DNA from 4 places in the Bacillus sp. JJ664 genome. Region 1 is predicted to be linked to each of the others. Evidence: riboswitches for the same ligand, from Rfam matches in the RefSeq annotation. Region 1 holds a riboswitch; each other region holds the start of a gene.
The links. Region 1 has a riboswitch for S-adenosylmethionine ahead of V7056_RS04480 (bifunctional homocysteine S-methyltransferase/methylenetetrahydrofolate reductase). Riboswitches for the same ligand answer to the same signal wherever they lie in the genome.
Positions count from the first base shown of each region.

Region 2: another riboswitch for S-adenosylmethionine. It lies ahead of metK (methionine adenosyltransferase); the one in region 1 lies ahead of V7056_RS04480 (bifunctional homocysteine S-methyltransferase/methylenetetrahydrofolate reductase).
Region 3: another riboswitch for S-adenosylmethionine. It lies ahead of V7056_RS18755 (LLM class flavin-dependent oxidoreductase); the one in region 1 lies ahead of V7056_RS04480 (bifunctional homocysteine S-methyltransferase/methylenetetrahydrofolate reductase).
Region 4: another riboswitch for S-adenosylmethionine. It lies ahead of V7056_RS01940 (methionine ABC transporter ATP-binding protein); the one in region 1 lies ahead of V7056_RS04480 (bifunctional homocysteine S-methyltransferase/methylenetetrahydrofolate reductase).

Region 1 covers NZ_JBALMS010000027.1:12,103-16,218, forward strand. Annotated here, with positions in the region: gene shc (squalene--hopene cyclase) at 1-701, shown strand, start outside; SAM riboswitch class I at 827-930, shown strand; gene V7056_RS04480 (bifunctional homocysteine S-methyltransferase/methylenetetrahydrofolate reductase) at 1,007-2,833, shown strand; gene metH (methionine synthase) at 2,830-4,116, shown strand, end outside.
Region 2 covers NZ_JBALMS010000050.1:27,882-31,997, forward strand. Annotated here, with positions in the region: gene V7056_RS08945 (hypothetical protein) at 1-161, shown strand, start outside; gene V7056_RS08950 (hypothetical protein) at 389-511, shown strand; gene pckA (phosphoenolpyruvate carboxykinase (ATP)) at 572-2,158, opposite strand; SAM riboswitch class I at 2,480-2,592, shown strand; gene metK (methionine adenosyltransferase) at 2,801-3,997, shown strand; gene V7056_RS08965 (hypothetical protein) at 4,043-4,116, opposite strand, start outside.
Region 3 covers NZ_JBALMS010000156.1:4,403-8,518, forward strand. Annotated here, with positions in the region: gene V7056_RS18750 (ATP-grasp domain-containing protein) at 32-985, opposite strand; gene V7056_RS18755 (LLM class flavin-dependent oxidoreductase) at 1,001-2,050, opposite strand; SAM riboswitch class I at 2,157-2,259, opposite strand; gene V7056_RS18760 (hypothetical protein) at 2,472-3,380, opposite strand; gene V7056_RS18765 (flotillin family protein) at 3,511-4,116, opposite strand, start outside.
Region 4 covers NZ_JBALMS010000011.1:34,984-39,099, reverse strand. Annotated here, with positions in the region: gene V7056_RS01965 (arsenate reductase family protein) at 331-687, shown strand; gene gcvH (glycine cleavage system protein GcvH) at 728-1,111, shown strand; gene V7056_RS01955 (ribonuclease M5) at 1,324-1,674, shown strand; gene V7056_RS01950 (thioredoxin family protein) at 1,688-2,011, shown strand; gene V7056_RS01945 (hypothetical protein) at 2,471-2,833, shown strand; SAM riboswitch class I at 2,897-3,007, shown strand; gene V7056_RS01940 (methionine ABC transporter ATP-binding protein) at 3,144-4,116, shown strand, end outside.

The DNA of each region.
Region 1 (4,116 bases):
AACTTGAAAAATGGCAAAAAGGGATTCAGTTTTTATTAGGCTTGCAAAATCATGATGGTGGATGGGGCGCATTTGAAAAAAATGTAACAAATAAATGGTTAACATATTTGCCAATAGAAAATGCCAAGGATGCCATCATTGATCCATCGACCGCAGATTTGACGGGTCGTGTTTTAGAATTTATTGGGAACTATACAACAGTTGAGCCAGAAGATGAACAGGTTAAAAAGACGATAAAGTGGATTTTAAATAATCAAGAAAAAAATGGTAGCTGGTATGGTAGATGGGGAATTTGCTATATTTATGGAACTTGGGCGGCTATTACTGGTTTAAGATCAATTGGCGTTTCCAAAAATCATGAAGCACTTCAAAAGGCAACTAAATGGCTCTTAAGTGTGCAAAATGATGATGGAGGATGGGGAGAGTCAGGTTTTTCAGCTATAAAAAAATGTTATGTACCGTTAAAATATAGTACACCTAGTCAAACGGCATGGGCAGTTGATGCATTATTAACGATTTTAGATAAAGATAATGATGTGATTAAAAGAGGTATTCAATATTTACTGTCACAAAAAAATAAAACCGCAAAAGAACTAAACTATCCAACAGGTCTAGGCTTACCAGGTGGTTTTGATATTCATTACCATAGTTATCAACATATATATCCTCTACTTGCATTGGCACATTATTATTACAAATAATATTATTATGTAAACTAGATAAATCGAAAAATAGTAAATTGTGTCCATTTTTCAAATTTTCATAAAATATGTTTCTTTAATTGGTTAAGTATAGTAAACTAGTCATATTAAAAATAACTGAATATTCCTTATCGAGAGTGGTGGAGGGACTGGCCCTTTGAAACCCGGCAACTTTAGCTTTAGCTAAAAAGTGCTAAATCCAGCATGTTTTTAACATGAGAGATAAGGCGTGGATTGTAGATAACGTCATTCTTTCATTTAGAAAGAATGGCGTTTTTATTTTTGTATGTAAGGGAAGTGATCGAGTGGGACTGTTGGAAAAATTAAGTAACGGAATTGTATTAGGTGATGGAGCTATGGGGACTCTGTTATATTCTGGTGGATTACATAGTTGTTTTGAAGAACTAAACATTACTGAACGAGATCGAATTATCCATATTCATGAACAATATATTAATGCTGGTGCAGAGGTCATTCAAACAAATTCATATGGAGCAAATGCTGGGAAACTAAGACAGCATGGATTGGAAAAATTAGTTAAACAAATCAATCAAATGGCTGTCAGAAATGCCAGAGAAGCATCTAAAGGAAGAGCACTAATTCTAGGTGGAATTGGTGGTATGAAATACATCGGGTCAACTTTTGCAACACCGTTAGAAAGAGAAATCATGTTGTTAGAACAAGCATCTGCCTTACTTGAAGAAGGTGTAGATGGCATCATGCTTGAGACCTTTTATGATGAACATGAATTATATGATGCTGTTACCTTACTTAGAGAACGCACGGACATTCCAATCATTGCCCAAGTGACATTACAAGAAATCGGTGTTATGCAAAGTGGCCAATATATAGAAAGAATTCTCCCGAAATTAGTAGATTTAGGAGCGGATGTAGTCGGAATCAATTGTCATTTAGGTCCACTGCATATGATTGAATCATTAAATACGGTTGCTTTACCGAAAAAAGGATTTTTATCGGCTTTTCCAAACTCAGGTCTTCCTTTGTATGAAGAAGGGAAATACGTATATAAATCAAATCCAGAATATTTTGAAGATATGGCAAAACCTTTTATTGAACAAGGCGTTCGTTTGATTGGTGGTTGTTGTGGTACAACACCCGCACACATTGCCGCATTACGCAATAAAATAGATAATTTAAAGCCTGTCACAAAAAAAGTAGTCAACAATCGAACGATTACAATTAAAATACCAAAGCAACCTGAACAAAAAAATGAAACGCTAGCTGAAAAAGCAAAACAGAGAACTACTATCATCGCTGAGCTAGATCCACCAAAAACGTTACAAACTAGACGATTTTTTGAAGGGGCAAAGGCTTTAAATAATGCAGGAGCAGATGCGATTACATTAGCAGATAACCCGTTAGCTTCACCAAGGATTTCTAATGTAGCCATTGCGTCCATGTTACAACGTTTAAATATTCCAGTACTAACTCATTTAACTTGCCGAGATCGAAATATGATTGGTCTTCAATCACATTTAATGGGGTTATCGACTTTAGGTTTAAATGAAGTATTAGCAATTACTGGTGACCCGGCAAGAGTAGGAGACTTCCCAGGTGCTACATCGGTATATGATGTTGCTTCGTTTGAACTTATTCGCATGATCAAAGAAATGAATGAAGGTAGATTGTATTCTGGAAAAAGCTTAGGAAACGGAACAAGATTTTCAGTCGCTGCTGCATTTAATCCAAATGTAAGAAAAATGGATGCAGCTATTAAAAGACTAGAAAAGAAGGTTGAAGCAGGTGCAGATTACTTTTTAACTCAGCCTGTTTATGATTTAGAAACAATCGATCGTTTGTATGAATCTACAAAACATATCAATCAACCAATATTTATTGGCATCATGCCATTAATTAGTAAAAAGAATGCAGATTTTATTCATTATGAAGTACCGGGAATTACCTTAACAGATGAAGTTAGAAATCGAATTGACATCAATGATCCTACATTAGCAATTGAAGAAGGTAAAAACATTGCAAAAGAACTTGTAGATTATGCAATTGATAAATTTAATGGAATCTACTTGATTACTCCATTCTTAAAATATGAAATTACTGAAGAATTAATCCAATACACTAAAACTCGTAAAAAAGAGGAGATTCAATTATGAAAGCATTAGAGGCAGCATTAAACGAACGCATTCTACTCCTAGATGGAGCAATGGGAACGATGATTCAACAACGAAATTTACAAGCCGAAGATTTTGGTGGTGAAGAATTAGAAGGATGTAATGAATACTTAGTTGTCACTCGTCCAGATATCATTCAAGAAATCCATAAAGAATATATATTAGCAGGTTCTGATATTATCGAAACAAACACATTTGGTGCTACAAATATCGTTTTATCTGATTACAATTTACAACACTTAGATATCGAATTAAATGAAAAAGCAGCAAAAATTGCGAAAGCCGCAGTAAATTCTTCCGGAAAAGATGTATTTGTAGCTGGAGCAATGGGGCCAACTACAAAAGCGATTAGTGTCACTGGTGGTGTAACGTTTGAGGAATTAATTACTGCATATTTCCGTCAGGCTATTGGACTGTTAAATGGTGGTGTCGACTTATTATTAGTTGAAACATGTCAGGATATGAGAAATGTTAAAGCCGCGTGTATCGGAATTAGTAATGCGTTTAAAGAGTTAAACAAAACAATTCCAGTGATGATTTCAGGCACAATCGAACCGATGGGTACTACACTTGCTGGTCAAACAATCGATGCATTTTATTTAGCAATCGAGCATATTTCGCCAATTTCTATTGGCTTAAACTGTGCAACAGGTCCTGAATTTATGCGAGACCATGTGAGGTCATTATCCGAGCTGTCTGAAACATATGTTTCTTGTTATCCTAATGCTGGTCTACCTGATGAGGATGGACATTATCATGAGTCGCCGGAATCATTAGCATACAAAGTACGTGATTTTGCCGAACAAGGTTGGGTCAATATATTAGGTGGTTGTTGTGGCACAACACCAGATCATATTAAAGCAATGAAAGAAGCGATTTCAGGAATCAAACCTCGTCAATTAAAAAAGAGAACAGATCATGCAGTAAGTGGATTAGAATCTCTTATTTATGATGATAGTATGAGACCATTATTCGTTGGTGAAAGAACGAATGTTATTGGTTCTAGAAAATTTAAGAATTTAATTGCTGATGGTAAATATGAGGAAGCAGCTGAAATCGCTAGAGCGCAAGTTAAAAAAGGTGCACATGTTATCGATGTTTGTATGGCTGATCCTGACCGGGAAGAATTAGCTGATATTGAAAATTTCTTGAAACAACTGGTGAATAAAATAAAGGTTCCAATTATGATTGATTCTACTGATGAAAAAGTCATTGAACTCGCATTAACATATATACAAGGTAAAGCAATTATAAACTCTATTAAT
Region 2 (4,116 bases), on a different contig from region 1:
TCTTTATTAATCACTCTAGAGCGAATGTTGCAATCGTTTTTGTTCAAGGAAATGTCGTTAATATTTTTGGGAACTATTATAAAGTTGTAAATGGACCGATTGATATGGAGTGGATCAGAAAATTCGATGACAAAAACGAAAAGAAATATACTCCTAAATAAAATACCAGGATATGATTCAGACTGATTGAAAACGCATGTCTTTCTAGGCTAGAAGTTACCATAGATGTTAATGTTCGCCGCCAACTTCTTGGAACCGTGCATTTAGATTGAAGTTTCCCTTATTAATCTCTTAATGAGAATGTAACTTTAAGAAATTAAATGCAATGTAAGGTGCTCGACCCCTATGGGAAATGCGGGAGGTGAGACCACACGGGAGGCCACAGGATGTGGGTCATGCATGCGTTACGACAGGACGTCGTGGTTTTAGCATGCCTTCCTTTTTCGAAGAGGCTCCGTTCACGCTCTATGGAAAGCGAGCTCCTGGAGCGGAATTCAAAACTCTTCTTTAACGAATGAATTTTATAGGCACAAAAAAAGGTCTTCGATTAGAAGACCTTTCAATGTTAAAATTATTTGATAGGACCACCAAGCTCAGCAAGTTGAGCATCAAAGCCTTCGAATTTTTTAAAGTTTTCTTTGAACTTATTCACTAATTCAAGCGCTTTAATTTCATATGCTGACTTGTCTTCCCAAGTTGTTGATGGAACTAATACTTGATCAGGCACTCCTGGAACGTGTTGAGGAATTGCAAGACCGAAAAATTCATCTTGGGTAGTTTCAACGTAATTTAAATCTCCTTCAAGTGCAGCGTGTACCATTGCTCTTGTATATGAAAGATTCATACGTTTACCTACTCCATATTCTCCACCAGTCCAGCCAGTGTTTACTAAGAATACATTTACTTTATGTTTTTCAATTTTTTCACCAAGCATTTTTGCGTATTCTACAGCTGGAAGCGGTAAGAATGGTGAACCGAAACAAGTTGAGAACGTTACTTGAGGTGATGTAACCCCGCGCTCAGTACCAGCTAATTTACTAGTAAATCCACTTAAGAAGTGGTACATTGCTTGTTCTTTCGTTAATTTACTGATTGGAGGTAATACTCCGAAAGCATCAGCAGTTAAAAAGATAATTGTATGTGGGTGTCCAGCAACACTTGGCTCAACAATATTTTGAATTGCTTGCATTGGGTATGCTGCACGTGTATTTTCTGTTAATGATGTATCGTCGTAATCTGCTAAACGACCGTCAGGATTGACAACTACGTTTTCTAATACTGTGCCAAATTTAATAGCAGAGAAAATTTGAGGCTCTTTTTCAAATGTTAAATTAATACATTTTGCATAGCAGCCACCTTCGATATTGAAAACACCATTGTCTGACCAACCATGCTCATCATCACCGATTAATTTACGGTCTGCGTCAGCTGATAATGTTGTTTTACCTGTACCAGAAAGACCGAAGAATAATGCTACATCACCTTCATTACCAACATTTGCTGAGCAATGCATAGGTAATACATTGTTCTGTGGTAATAGGAAATTCATAATTGAGAAAATTGATTTTTTCATTTCTCCTGCATATTCAGTACCACCGATTAGAATAATACGTTTTTCAAACGAAATAATAACGAATGCTTCTGAGTTCGTACCATCTACAACTGGATCAGCTTTAAAAGTTGGAGCAGAAACAATTGTAAATTCTGATTGGTGTGTAAGTAATTCTTCTTCAGTAGGGCGGATGAATAACTGATGAGCAAATAAATTATGCCATGCAAATTCATTAATAACTTGGATTGGTAAACGATATCCAGTGTCAGCTCCAGCAAATCCTTTAAATTGGAATAATTCGTTTCTATCTTTTAAGTAAGTAAGTACTTTACTATATAATTTTTCAAACACATCTGAAGAGATTGGTTGATTTACTGCTCCCCAATCAATTAAGTTTTCAACAGATGCTTCATTTACTATAAATTTATCTTTTGGTGAACGGCCAGTATATTTTCCCGTTGATACACTAACTGCCCCCGTTGACGTTAGAATACCTTCTTGTCTTGTTAGAACTTTTTCAACTAGCTCAGAAACGCTAAGTTGGTTATACATGCGATTACTTGAAAGTAATTCATTCAATTCAATATTTACATCAACTGTCTTCATATACTAATACCATCCTTTAAATATAATTTGTCTGCCATGTAGGTATCTCGTTAATTAGTATAACACATTTATTTTAATAGTGTATACTATTAGTTGGTAAAATGTGTAACGAAATTATTAAAAATCTTAAAATGAGTAAAACGGTATACTTAAAGGAGTTAAATAGCTTGTATGAAAGATATTATTAGGTATTACCCATTTAATAGGAATGAATGTAAAGTGTGTGATGATTTTTTATTTATGGTGAAATGTGTCTAAAGTATGATGAAAATTGTTGACAAGAAAGTTTATTTTTAATATGATACTTTTCATACGGATACTCTCTTATCCCGAGTAGGTGGAGGGATACAGGCCCTACGAAGCCCAGCAACCTCACTTTAAGTGAAAGGTGCTGAACCTGATGCAAGGCAATTTATTGTCTTGGACGATAAGAGCGAAAGGCAAATAACAAAACCTTTCCTCAAGCAATATGGATAAGAGGAAGGCTTTTTTTTTGCTCAAAACTTAAATACAGATGGCAATTTCGTAATTTACACTGAGTTATCTTTATCTTAAATGGGAAACATAAGATATAGGAAAACATTTTTCTAATCTTATGTTGAGAAAAAAGAGATCCGTCAATTCAATTTAGGAGGGGACTCAATGTCACAACGTCGTTTATTTACTTCAGAATCAGTTACAGAAGGACATCCAGATAAAATCTGTGACCAAATTTCAGATTCAATTCTTGATGCAATTTTAGCTAATGATCCAAATGCTCGTGTAGCAGCGGAAACTTCAGTTACAACAGGTCTAGTACTTGTTGCAGGTGAAATCACAACTTCTACTTATGTAGATATCCCAAAAATCGTTCGCGAAACAATTCGTGAAATCGGTTATGACCGAGCAAAATACGGATTTGATGCAGATACATGTGCAGTATTAACTTCTATTGATGAGCAATCAGCTGATATAGCTTTAGGTGTAGACCAAGCATTAGAAGCACGTGAAGGAAGCATGTCAGATGAAGAAATCGAAGCAATCGGAGCTGGAGACCAAGGTTTAATGTTCGGTTTTGCTGTAAACGAAACACCTGAATTAATGCCACTTCCAATTTCTTTATCTCATAAAATCGCACGTCGTCTAACTGAAGTAAGAAAGAATGAAACAGTTTCATACTTACGTCCAGATGGTAAAACTCAAGTAACAGTTGAGTATGATGAAAACAACAAACCAGTTCGTATTGATGCAATTGTTGTATCTACACAACATGGTCCAGAAGCAACTCAAGAACAAATCGAAAATGATATTAAAGAACTTGTTATTAAACCAGTTGTACCAGCTGAGTTAATCGATGAAAATACTAAATTCTTTATCAACCCAACAGGCCGTTTCGTAATCGGTGGACCTCAAGGGGATGCAGGATTAACAGGTCGTAAAATCATCGTTGATACTTACGGTGGATATGCTCGTCACGGTGGTGGAGCATTCTCTGGTAAAGATGCAACTAAGGTTGACCGTTCTGCTGCTTATGCTGCACGTTACGTTGCGAAAAACATCGTAGCTGCTGGATTAGCTGATAAAGCTGAAGTTCAATTAGCATACGCAATTGGTGTTGCGAAACCAGTATCTATTGCAATTGATACTTTTGGTACAGGTAAAGTTTCAGAAGAAAAACTTGTGGAAGTTATTCGCAATAACTTTGACTTACGTCCAGCAGGAATTATCAAAATGCTTGACCTACGTCGTCCAATTTACAAACAAACTGCTGCTTATGGTCACTTCGGCCGTACAGATATCGACCTTCCTTGGGAGCGTACTGATAAAGCAGAAACTTTAAAAACTGAAGCTGGTCTTTAATTAAAAAAGAGACTGTATACAGTATATGCTGTTACAGTCTCTTTTTTATTTTAAGCTTAATTCATCGATTAAATGTTTAAATGTATAATACGCTGGTTTGGGTGTATAATCATCTTTCA
Region 3 (4,116 bases), on a different contig from region 1:
GATTTTAATATGTTTTTGATTTTACTTCAAATTAAGCCTTTGTTGTCGTGTAGTTTTCCTCTAATGTTTTCTTTAAAAACGAGGCTAATTCAAGCATGCCATATTTACCGGCTTTTGCTTCTGCATCAGAATTATAGTTCGTGTTTGTATTGATATCGTAAGTAAATATTGTACCTTCAGCATTTCTGATAAATTCGATTCCAGCAACTTGAATATTATTATTAACTAGAACATCTTTATATTTGTTTAAAATTTCATCTTCAAATCCTTCAACAATTTGGAACTTAGGTTTCTCTTCTACTTCTTCTCCAACCGGGCAGAATAGATCGCCAATTTGGCATACGTCCGCTGGGCAAAGTTCAAAACCTTCCGAAGTATCAACCTTAACAGCATATACAAAGTTTCCTCCGACAAACTCACAACGAGTGATATAGCTTTCAGGAGACAATATGTATTCTTGGATAAGGGTAATGCCATCGACTGGTTCTTCGAAAGTAGGACCTTCCACATAAGCTTTTAAAGCTTCAATACTATGGAATAATTGAACACCTAAACCTTTACCTGCACGATTATGCTTCGTAATAAATGATTGTCCTGCGAAGCTCTCTGCTGCCTTTAAAATGTTTTGCTTTCCAACCGCTGCAATTGTTTTTGGCGTCTTAACACCATACTTGTTTAATTCTAAATATTGTAAAACCTTACTAACCTCAAGTTTTAGTGCATTCGTTCCATTTAATACCTTACGACCGTGTGCTTCAAGCCAAGCTAATACTTGCGCAGTAAATTCAGCCGCAAAACGGTGATCACGTGTGTGAGAAGAAGCACTCATTCTGCTATAAAAGATCCCTTCTGGTGGTTCCGTTGATAAATCTAACGTACCTTCGTCTAAATGCCATTCTTCATAAGGAACACCAAGTTCCTCCAATCTATTTGTTAAATGGACTGTCCATTCACTATTTTCATGAATTACATATACTTTACTCATTTTTACTACCCCTTTCTAGCTCTTTATTAAACTACGTTTTTGTTCAACTAATGGCATAACTTTTTTTGAAAATCGTTCCATTTCCTCAAGTTGAGGAGAAAATTGTAATAATAATAAGTCTAAGCCAGTTTCTTCATATTGTAAAATTCGATTTGCAATTTGCTCTGGAGTCCCTACTAAATTTGATCGTAAACCTCTATTAGACACCGAGTAATCCTGTAATTGGATTTGTTGCTCTAATTGTGACTTTTTAGTGAAGTCTTTAAATCCAGCATATCCGCTTGAATCCTTCACATTTGTGATTTTTTCAAGCTCAGTTTGTGCCTCTTCTTCTGTATCACGGCAAATAACATAGGCAGCCATTCCAAAAGAACTGAATGGTGAATTGTCAGTTTGTTCACGACGAGCTTTCATACCTGATATTTTTCTTTCAATCTCTTCAACAGTTCCACCATGCATTACATATGCATCGCATTTTTCTGCAATGGTTTGCTTGCCTTTTTCACTTTCACCACCTGCATATAGAATCGGGTTAGGTCTTTGAACAGGCTTCGGTGCAAGCTTCGTGTTTTTCAAGTCGTAAAATTGGCCTGCATAATTGAAGGTTTCTTCTGTCCATAAACCTTTTAGTACATCAATAAACTCCTCGGTACGAGCATAACGTTCATCATGTTCTGTAAAAATACCGCCATATTGACGCGCTTCGTCCGCCCACCAAGCAGAAACAACGTTTAACGTAAATCTCCCGTTACTGATTTGATCAATATTAGCTGCCATTTTTGCTGCAACAGCAGGATTATGAAACCCAGGGCGAATCGCCGTCATAATTTCTATTTTTTCTGTCACTGCTGCTAGAGCGGCTGCGGTAGACCAAGCTTCTAGAGAATCATGTTCTGGTCCCTTGATATCATTTAAATATAATTCAGCTATTAAAGTAGTTGAATAACCCCATTTTTCAGCTGATTGAATCACATTTTTTGCATATTCAAAAGTTGGCGGCATATTTTCGTCATCTACATTTCGTAACCAACCTCCAAAAATCGGTAACCAAAAACCATATTTCATCTAGATTCTCTCCCTTGCAATTTATATCACCAAGTTTACCTATCTAATAAGTTGGTATTATATACAAAAAAAACTCTCCTCGAAAGAAGAGAGTTTAAAAACCCTCTTCTCATCTTTCAAGCATGTGCTTGTTGGAATTGGCACAGTATTCATAAGAACCTGCTGCCGAGGCTTCAAAGGGCCAGTCCCTCCACCTCTCTAGATAAGAAGATAAATGTACATTCAACTTTATTATTAATAAAGTGATAATAGTTAAAATTTATTAAATTGTCAATTAATTAGTTCTGAATTTATCCTACATTTTATAACTGATAGATGATAGAATAGTCCTTAAGCTAATTCGACTAAAATATAAGTTGATTAAAATAATCTCATCGTATCTATTCTCCAATTGAGATAGTAAGTTTTTACTATAATCTTATTATTCAATAATATTTACATCAAATAGATAATCAGATATTTCGGTACCTTCAAAACTTTCTCCGGTGATATTTCCTTGTTTATCTCTTTCTTCACTTGTTTTCTTCATTGCAAAAGTTGAAATATAAAAGCCTTCAACTGGTAGTTGTTCATCATCTAATAGTTGTATTTTTTCATTCGATACAATATACAGATCTTGATTTTTCACTTCATAACGAACTCGTTCCCCTAAAGTTTTTATAACATAGGATGAAAACTCGCCCTTAGAATGAGTAGTGTCTTTAATATTAAGTACATTAAGAATTTCAAAGAAACGGTCAGCATCAACTAAGCGGGAGTATTGGAGCCATGTATCTAGTGGACTCTTAATAACTTGATACCTATTCTTTCTAGAATCATATTGAATATGATAGAGATTAAAGCCATTTCCATTTTGTTCTATTAGTTGCCATCTTAAGTCTGTTATTCTACCATTCTTCACATAGTTCACTTCGTAATCTTCTAGCATCAAACTAGTATTTTTTAATTTTAGTTCTTTCTTAATCAATTTATATTCATCTTGAAGGTTAATTGTATACACTGAAGCAAGTTTATGTTCGATGATAATTGGTCGACTTTCCCATTTATTAATGGAATATGGTAAAATCCAATGGTTAAGTATTAATGCAATAACACCCAAGTAAGTAGACATTCGTTTGGCATGTGCATTTAACTTTGGTCTAAAAAAAAACAGAAATCCTAAAAATCCAATTGGTATTGTGAGTTGATTGAAACTTATGGAAAATGATCCTAACACAAAGTATCCAATTATTTTTAAATGGAAATAAGATTCTGTATCGAACTTTTTCTTTTTCCAAACTAAAAATAAGAAAATCCCAAGAAATATAACTAAATAAAAAATAAATGCCATTTTAACCTCCATCTAAATAAATAAGCTATATTTATTGCAATGAGTAAGTTAGTGACTCAAGCCTAGACTTTATATAACAGTTAAAAAAAGAGTAGCTATTGGCTACTCTACGAAAATCTTTTAATAGTCATTATTCGATTGAATTCGTACTATTAGAGTTAATATTTTCTAAAGTTTTTTCAGGTAAAACAGTGACAGCACCTTGATTTATATAACCATTTGTCCTCGATGCATATGACTTAATCAATTCTGCTACATCAATACCTGTCATTTCTTTTAATGGTTCTTGCATTTCAACCATTGTTTTTGTAATACTCTTTCCAAAAGATGGAATCCCCTGACCATTACCTGAATCAATAATCTTAACTGATTCAATATTGTTAAGTGGTTGAGCAATTTTTTCTGCAAAAATAGGTAACATTTCAATTAACTTTTCTGTGATAATGACATCACCATGTTTTTCCATCGCCTCAGCTAATAACTTACGTGCTTCCGCTTCTGCTTTACCACGTTCACGAATAACATCTGCTTCAGCAGTACCTTCTGCTTTACGAATCTTGGCTTTTGCTTCCCCATCAATTTCAGCTTTACGTGCCTCAGCTTCAGCTTTTCGAGTAGTTTCATAGTATTCAGCATCTGCTTTTGTTTTACGTACTTTACTTTCCTCTTCTTCTAGCCTAACTGCACGTTCACGTTCTAGGAATTTAAGTGATAATTCTTCTTCTTTTACTTCTTT
Region 4 (4,116 bases), on a different contig from region 1:
TACTACTTTCTGCCCTTAAAATATTTAATGATATGGTAAAAATAGGATAATCTAACTTCAGATATGACATACTAATATAGGTTATTCTAAAATTCAAATCAGATTAAAACATTTTTGCTTGTATAATTTTGTCTTGAAAATACGAATGATAGTTCGAATATGAAAAAAATATTGTAATAAATTAAAAAATAACCGAACGTTTAACTAGTTAATATTGTCGAATGTTGTTATAATATTTATAAATGACGATTTATAACAGAATTTTCTAACCGAACTATTTTAACTCACTTATTGACTGTGATAAAATAGAAAATGGGAGGAGTTGCTAATATGAGTATCATTTTTTATACATATCCAAAGTGTGGAACTTGTCGAAAAGCTGCTTCTTGGCTTAAAGAACATAATGTAACTGTGGAAGCAGTTGATATTACATTAAATCCGCCTTCAAAGGAATTACTTGCTGATGTTTTAAAAGTAAGTGGAATTTCTATTAATAAATTATTTAATACAAGTGGTGTAAAATACCGTGAACTTGGCTTGAAGGATGTTATTCCAACTAAAACTGAAGAAGAGCTTCTAGAACTTCTAAGTTCTGATGGCAAACTGATCAAAAGACCACTTCTATTTAATGGAGATCAAGCAACAGTTGGTTTTAACGAAGAAGTATTTGAAAAAGTTTGGTTATAAAATAACATAAATTATGGTAATTAATCGAGGAGGATTCACAATGTCAATTCCAAAAGAATTACGTTATTCAGAAGAACATGAGTGGGTAAGAGTTGAAGGTAATAAGTACTATATCGGTATTTCTCATTTTGCACAATCAGAACTTGGAGATATCGTATTTGTTGAGTTACCAGAAGTAGGCGATGATATTACAGTAAACGAGCCATTTGGTAGCGTTGAGTCTGTAAAAACAGTTTCTGAACTTTATGCTCCTATTAGTGGGAAAGTTGTTGAAGTAAACTCAAGCCTAGATGATAATCCAGAATTCGTTAATGAATCTCCATACGAAAAAGCTTGGATGGTAGTTGTTGAAGCTTCTAACACTTCTGAATATGAAGAGTTAATGTCTGCTGAAAAATACGAAGAAATGATCAATCAAGATTAATTATCTATTAAAAGCGTCCAATTATGGGCGCTTTTCTTAATTTATGTGTATACTGATAAATACAAAATACTTTTTTTATGTTATTTATGTCTTGGTTTTGGGTTAGTTTAATTTCCTTTCATGAAAAAAAGGAAACAACAAACGAAAATAGAATATACTATATAAATGAAATAAGCTTTAGAGTCCTTTACAATAGGTGATGCCCAGTGAATATTGAAGATCAAAGAAAAGTAATCATTGTCGAAGGTACTACTGATAAAAGAAAAATACAATCTATCATTAAAGAACCTGTAGATATCATTTGTACAAATGGAACTGTAGGAACAACTAAATTAGATGAACTAGCCGAAATGTTAGATTTTAGAGAAATCTATGTGCTAGTTGATGCTGATGAGGCTGGAGAAAAACTGAGAAGATTGTTAAAAAGAGAATTTCCACAAGCGGAGCATTTGTATATAGACAGAAGCTATCGTGAAGTTGCAACAGCCCCAAGTCAACATTTAGCAAGTGTATTATTAGGAGCGGATATTTCCGTTTTTACAGACTATTTAAGAACAATTTAAGAGGATTAATGATATGTACCAGTGGACAAAGAATGAATTAATGCAACGTATAGAATCAAAAGAAACAACAATTTTATATATATATACCGCTATGTGTGGTACTTGCCAAGTAGCATCTAAAATGTTAGAAATCGTAAATGAAATACTGCCTAACTTACCATTATCAAAGCAAAATATTAATGATCTAACACAAGAAGCTCAAGCTTGGAAAATTGAAAGTGTACCTTGTCTACTCATCTTCGACAAAGGAGAAATCAAACAAAAAATATACGCTTTCCAATCTGTTCCGTACTTACATGACTTATTAAAAAAACATAATCTATATATTAAACGATGAATATTAAGAGATCGAGAAGTCCTCTTGATAATAAAAAATGACGACTAATTTACAAGTGATTAGTTGTCATTTTTTATTTTTTTAAAGCTTTTTTTAAAGAATTTTGCTTGTTGAGTATTAAAAAGACAGAAGTTGATTACAACGGAAGGTGCTCGACTCTCCTGTAGGGAACGCGGGAAAGCTGAGACCCCGGAGGACTAGCCGAGGAGGCTCAGCTCTCGCCCCTCGGAAAGCGAGCAACCTGGAGTTGTAATCAACTAACGCATTCTCAAGTACGAAAAAATGTTTCAACAATGACTATATTTTATTACCCAACTTCTGACATATTTCTTGGGAAATAAGGTGAAAGTTGTAGAATGACATGTGTTTATCCATGGTAATTGTCGAGCGAAAAGTAAAGAACATTACATCTATCTATGAGAAAATAGTTTTAAAGAATTCGGGAGAGGTGTAAACGATATGGAAATTAAGGAGTGGGTTGGACAAGCTAGAAATTTATTTATTAATAAGGAATATTTACAAATAATTTTACCGATTGAAGATCGAATTATCGAATTAAATTGTCTTAATGAGAAATCATATATCAAATTTAGCAAGAAAGCTCCATTTATTGAAATATTAGATCGAGCTATTCCACAATTAAGAATTAATTTAACGAAAGATGGTTGGAAATCGTTAAATTTAGGAAGGGAACGCTTAGGTCTATTATTAAAGTTAAATGACGCTTCTTACGAGGGGAATTATCGATTATTATTACTCATTGAAACAATTTTTCAATATACGAGTGTGGAGAATGAGAAAAAACTTTTAGAAAATTGTTGACAACTTATGTCTAAGTTTGTAGAATGAAAATTACATTAAACAACCGAATATTTGATACGTTAACTCTTATCGAGAGAGGTGGAGGGACTGAGCCCTGTGAAACCCAGCAACCGTCAATGCTTGTCATTGAAATGGTGCTAATTCCTGCAAAGCAATTGCTTTGAGAGATGAGAGAAAGGCTTACTTTTTATGTTAAACCTTTCTACTCATGCGAGTAGAAAGGTTTTTTTGTTTTTTAAGACTAAAAAAGTATGCTCTTACAAAAAATTGAAAAGAGGGTTGTTAGAATGTTTGAGAGGAGAAATCATGAATGATTCAAATAAATAATGTAAGTAAGATATATAGGAGTAAGAAAGGCACTGTAACCGCGGTAAAGGATGTTTCATTAACAATTGAAGCAGGTGAAATCTTTGGCATGATCGGATATAGCGGTGCTGGGAAAAGTACGTTATTACGAATGCTAAACGGACTTGAAATTCCAACAGATGGTGACGTAATCGTTAATGGGAAATCAATAACAAAGTGTTCATCAGCAGAACTTCGAAAATCAAGACAAAAAATCGGGATGATATTCCAACACTTTAACTTATTATGGTCTAGAACAGTTTTAGACAATATACTTTTCCCGCTTGAAATTGCAAATGTTTCAAAAAAGGAACGTGTTGAGCGTGCGAAGGAATTAATCAAGCTTGTTGGGCTTGAGGGAAGAGAAAATGCTTATCCTTCAGAACTAAGTGGTGGTCAAAAACAGCGCGTTGGTATTGCAAGAGCATTAGCAAATAATCCAGATGTTTTATTATGTGATGAAGCTACTTCTGCATTAGATCCGGAAACAACTGACTCAATACTTTCACTACTAACAAGTATTAATAAACAACTAGGTATTACGATCGTTATGATTACACATGAAATGCATGTTATTCAAAAAGTTTGTCAGCGAGTAGCTGTAATGGAAAATGGAAAAGTAGTTGAAGAAGGACATGTAGTTGATGTATTCACTCATCCACAACAAGAAATTACAAAAAAATTTGTAAAGCAAATTAGAGGAACTGATGAGGAATTTAATCAACAAGTAATTATAGAAACCAATGGGAATGATACAACTTATAGGCTTACATTTAAAAATGGACAAGCTAATCAACCCCATATATCTGAAGTAGTAAAGCACTTTGATATTGAAATCAATATTTTGCAAGGAAAAATTGTTCAAACCGCTGAAGGGTCATACGGAACACTAACTATTCAACTTGTAGGAGATTTAAATAACATCAAAGAGGCAATTT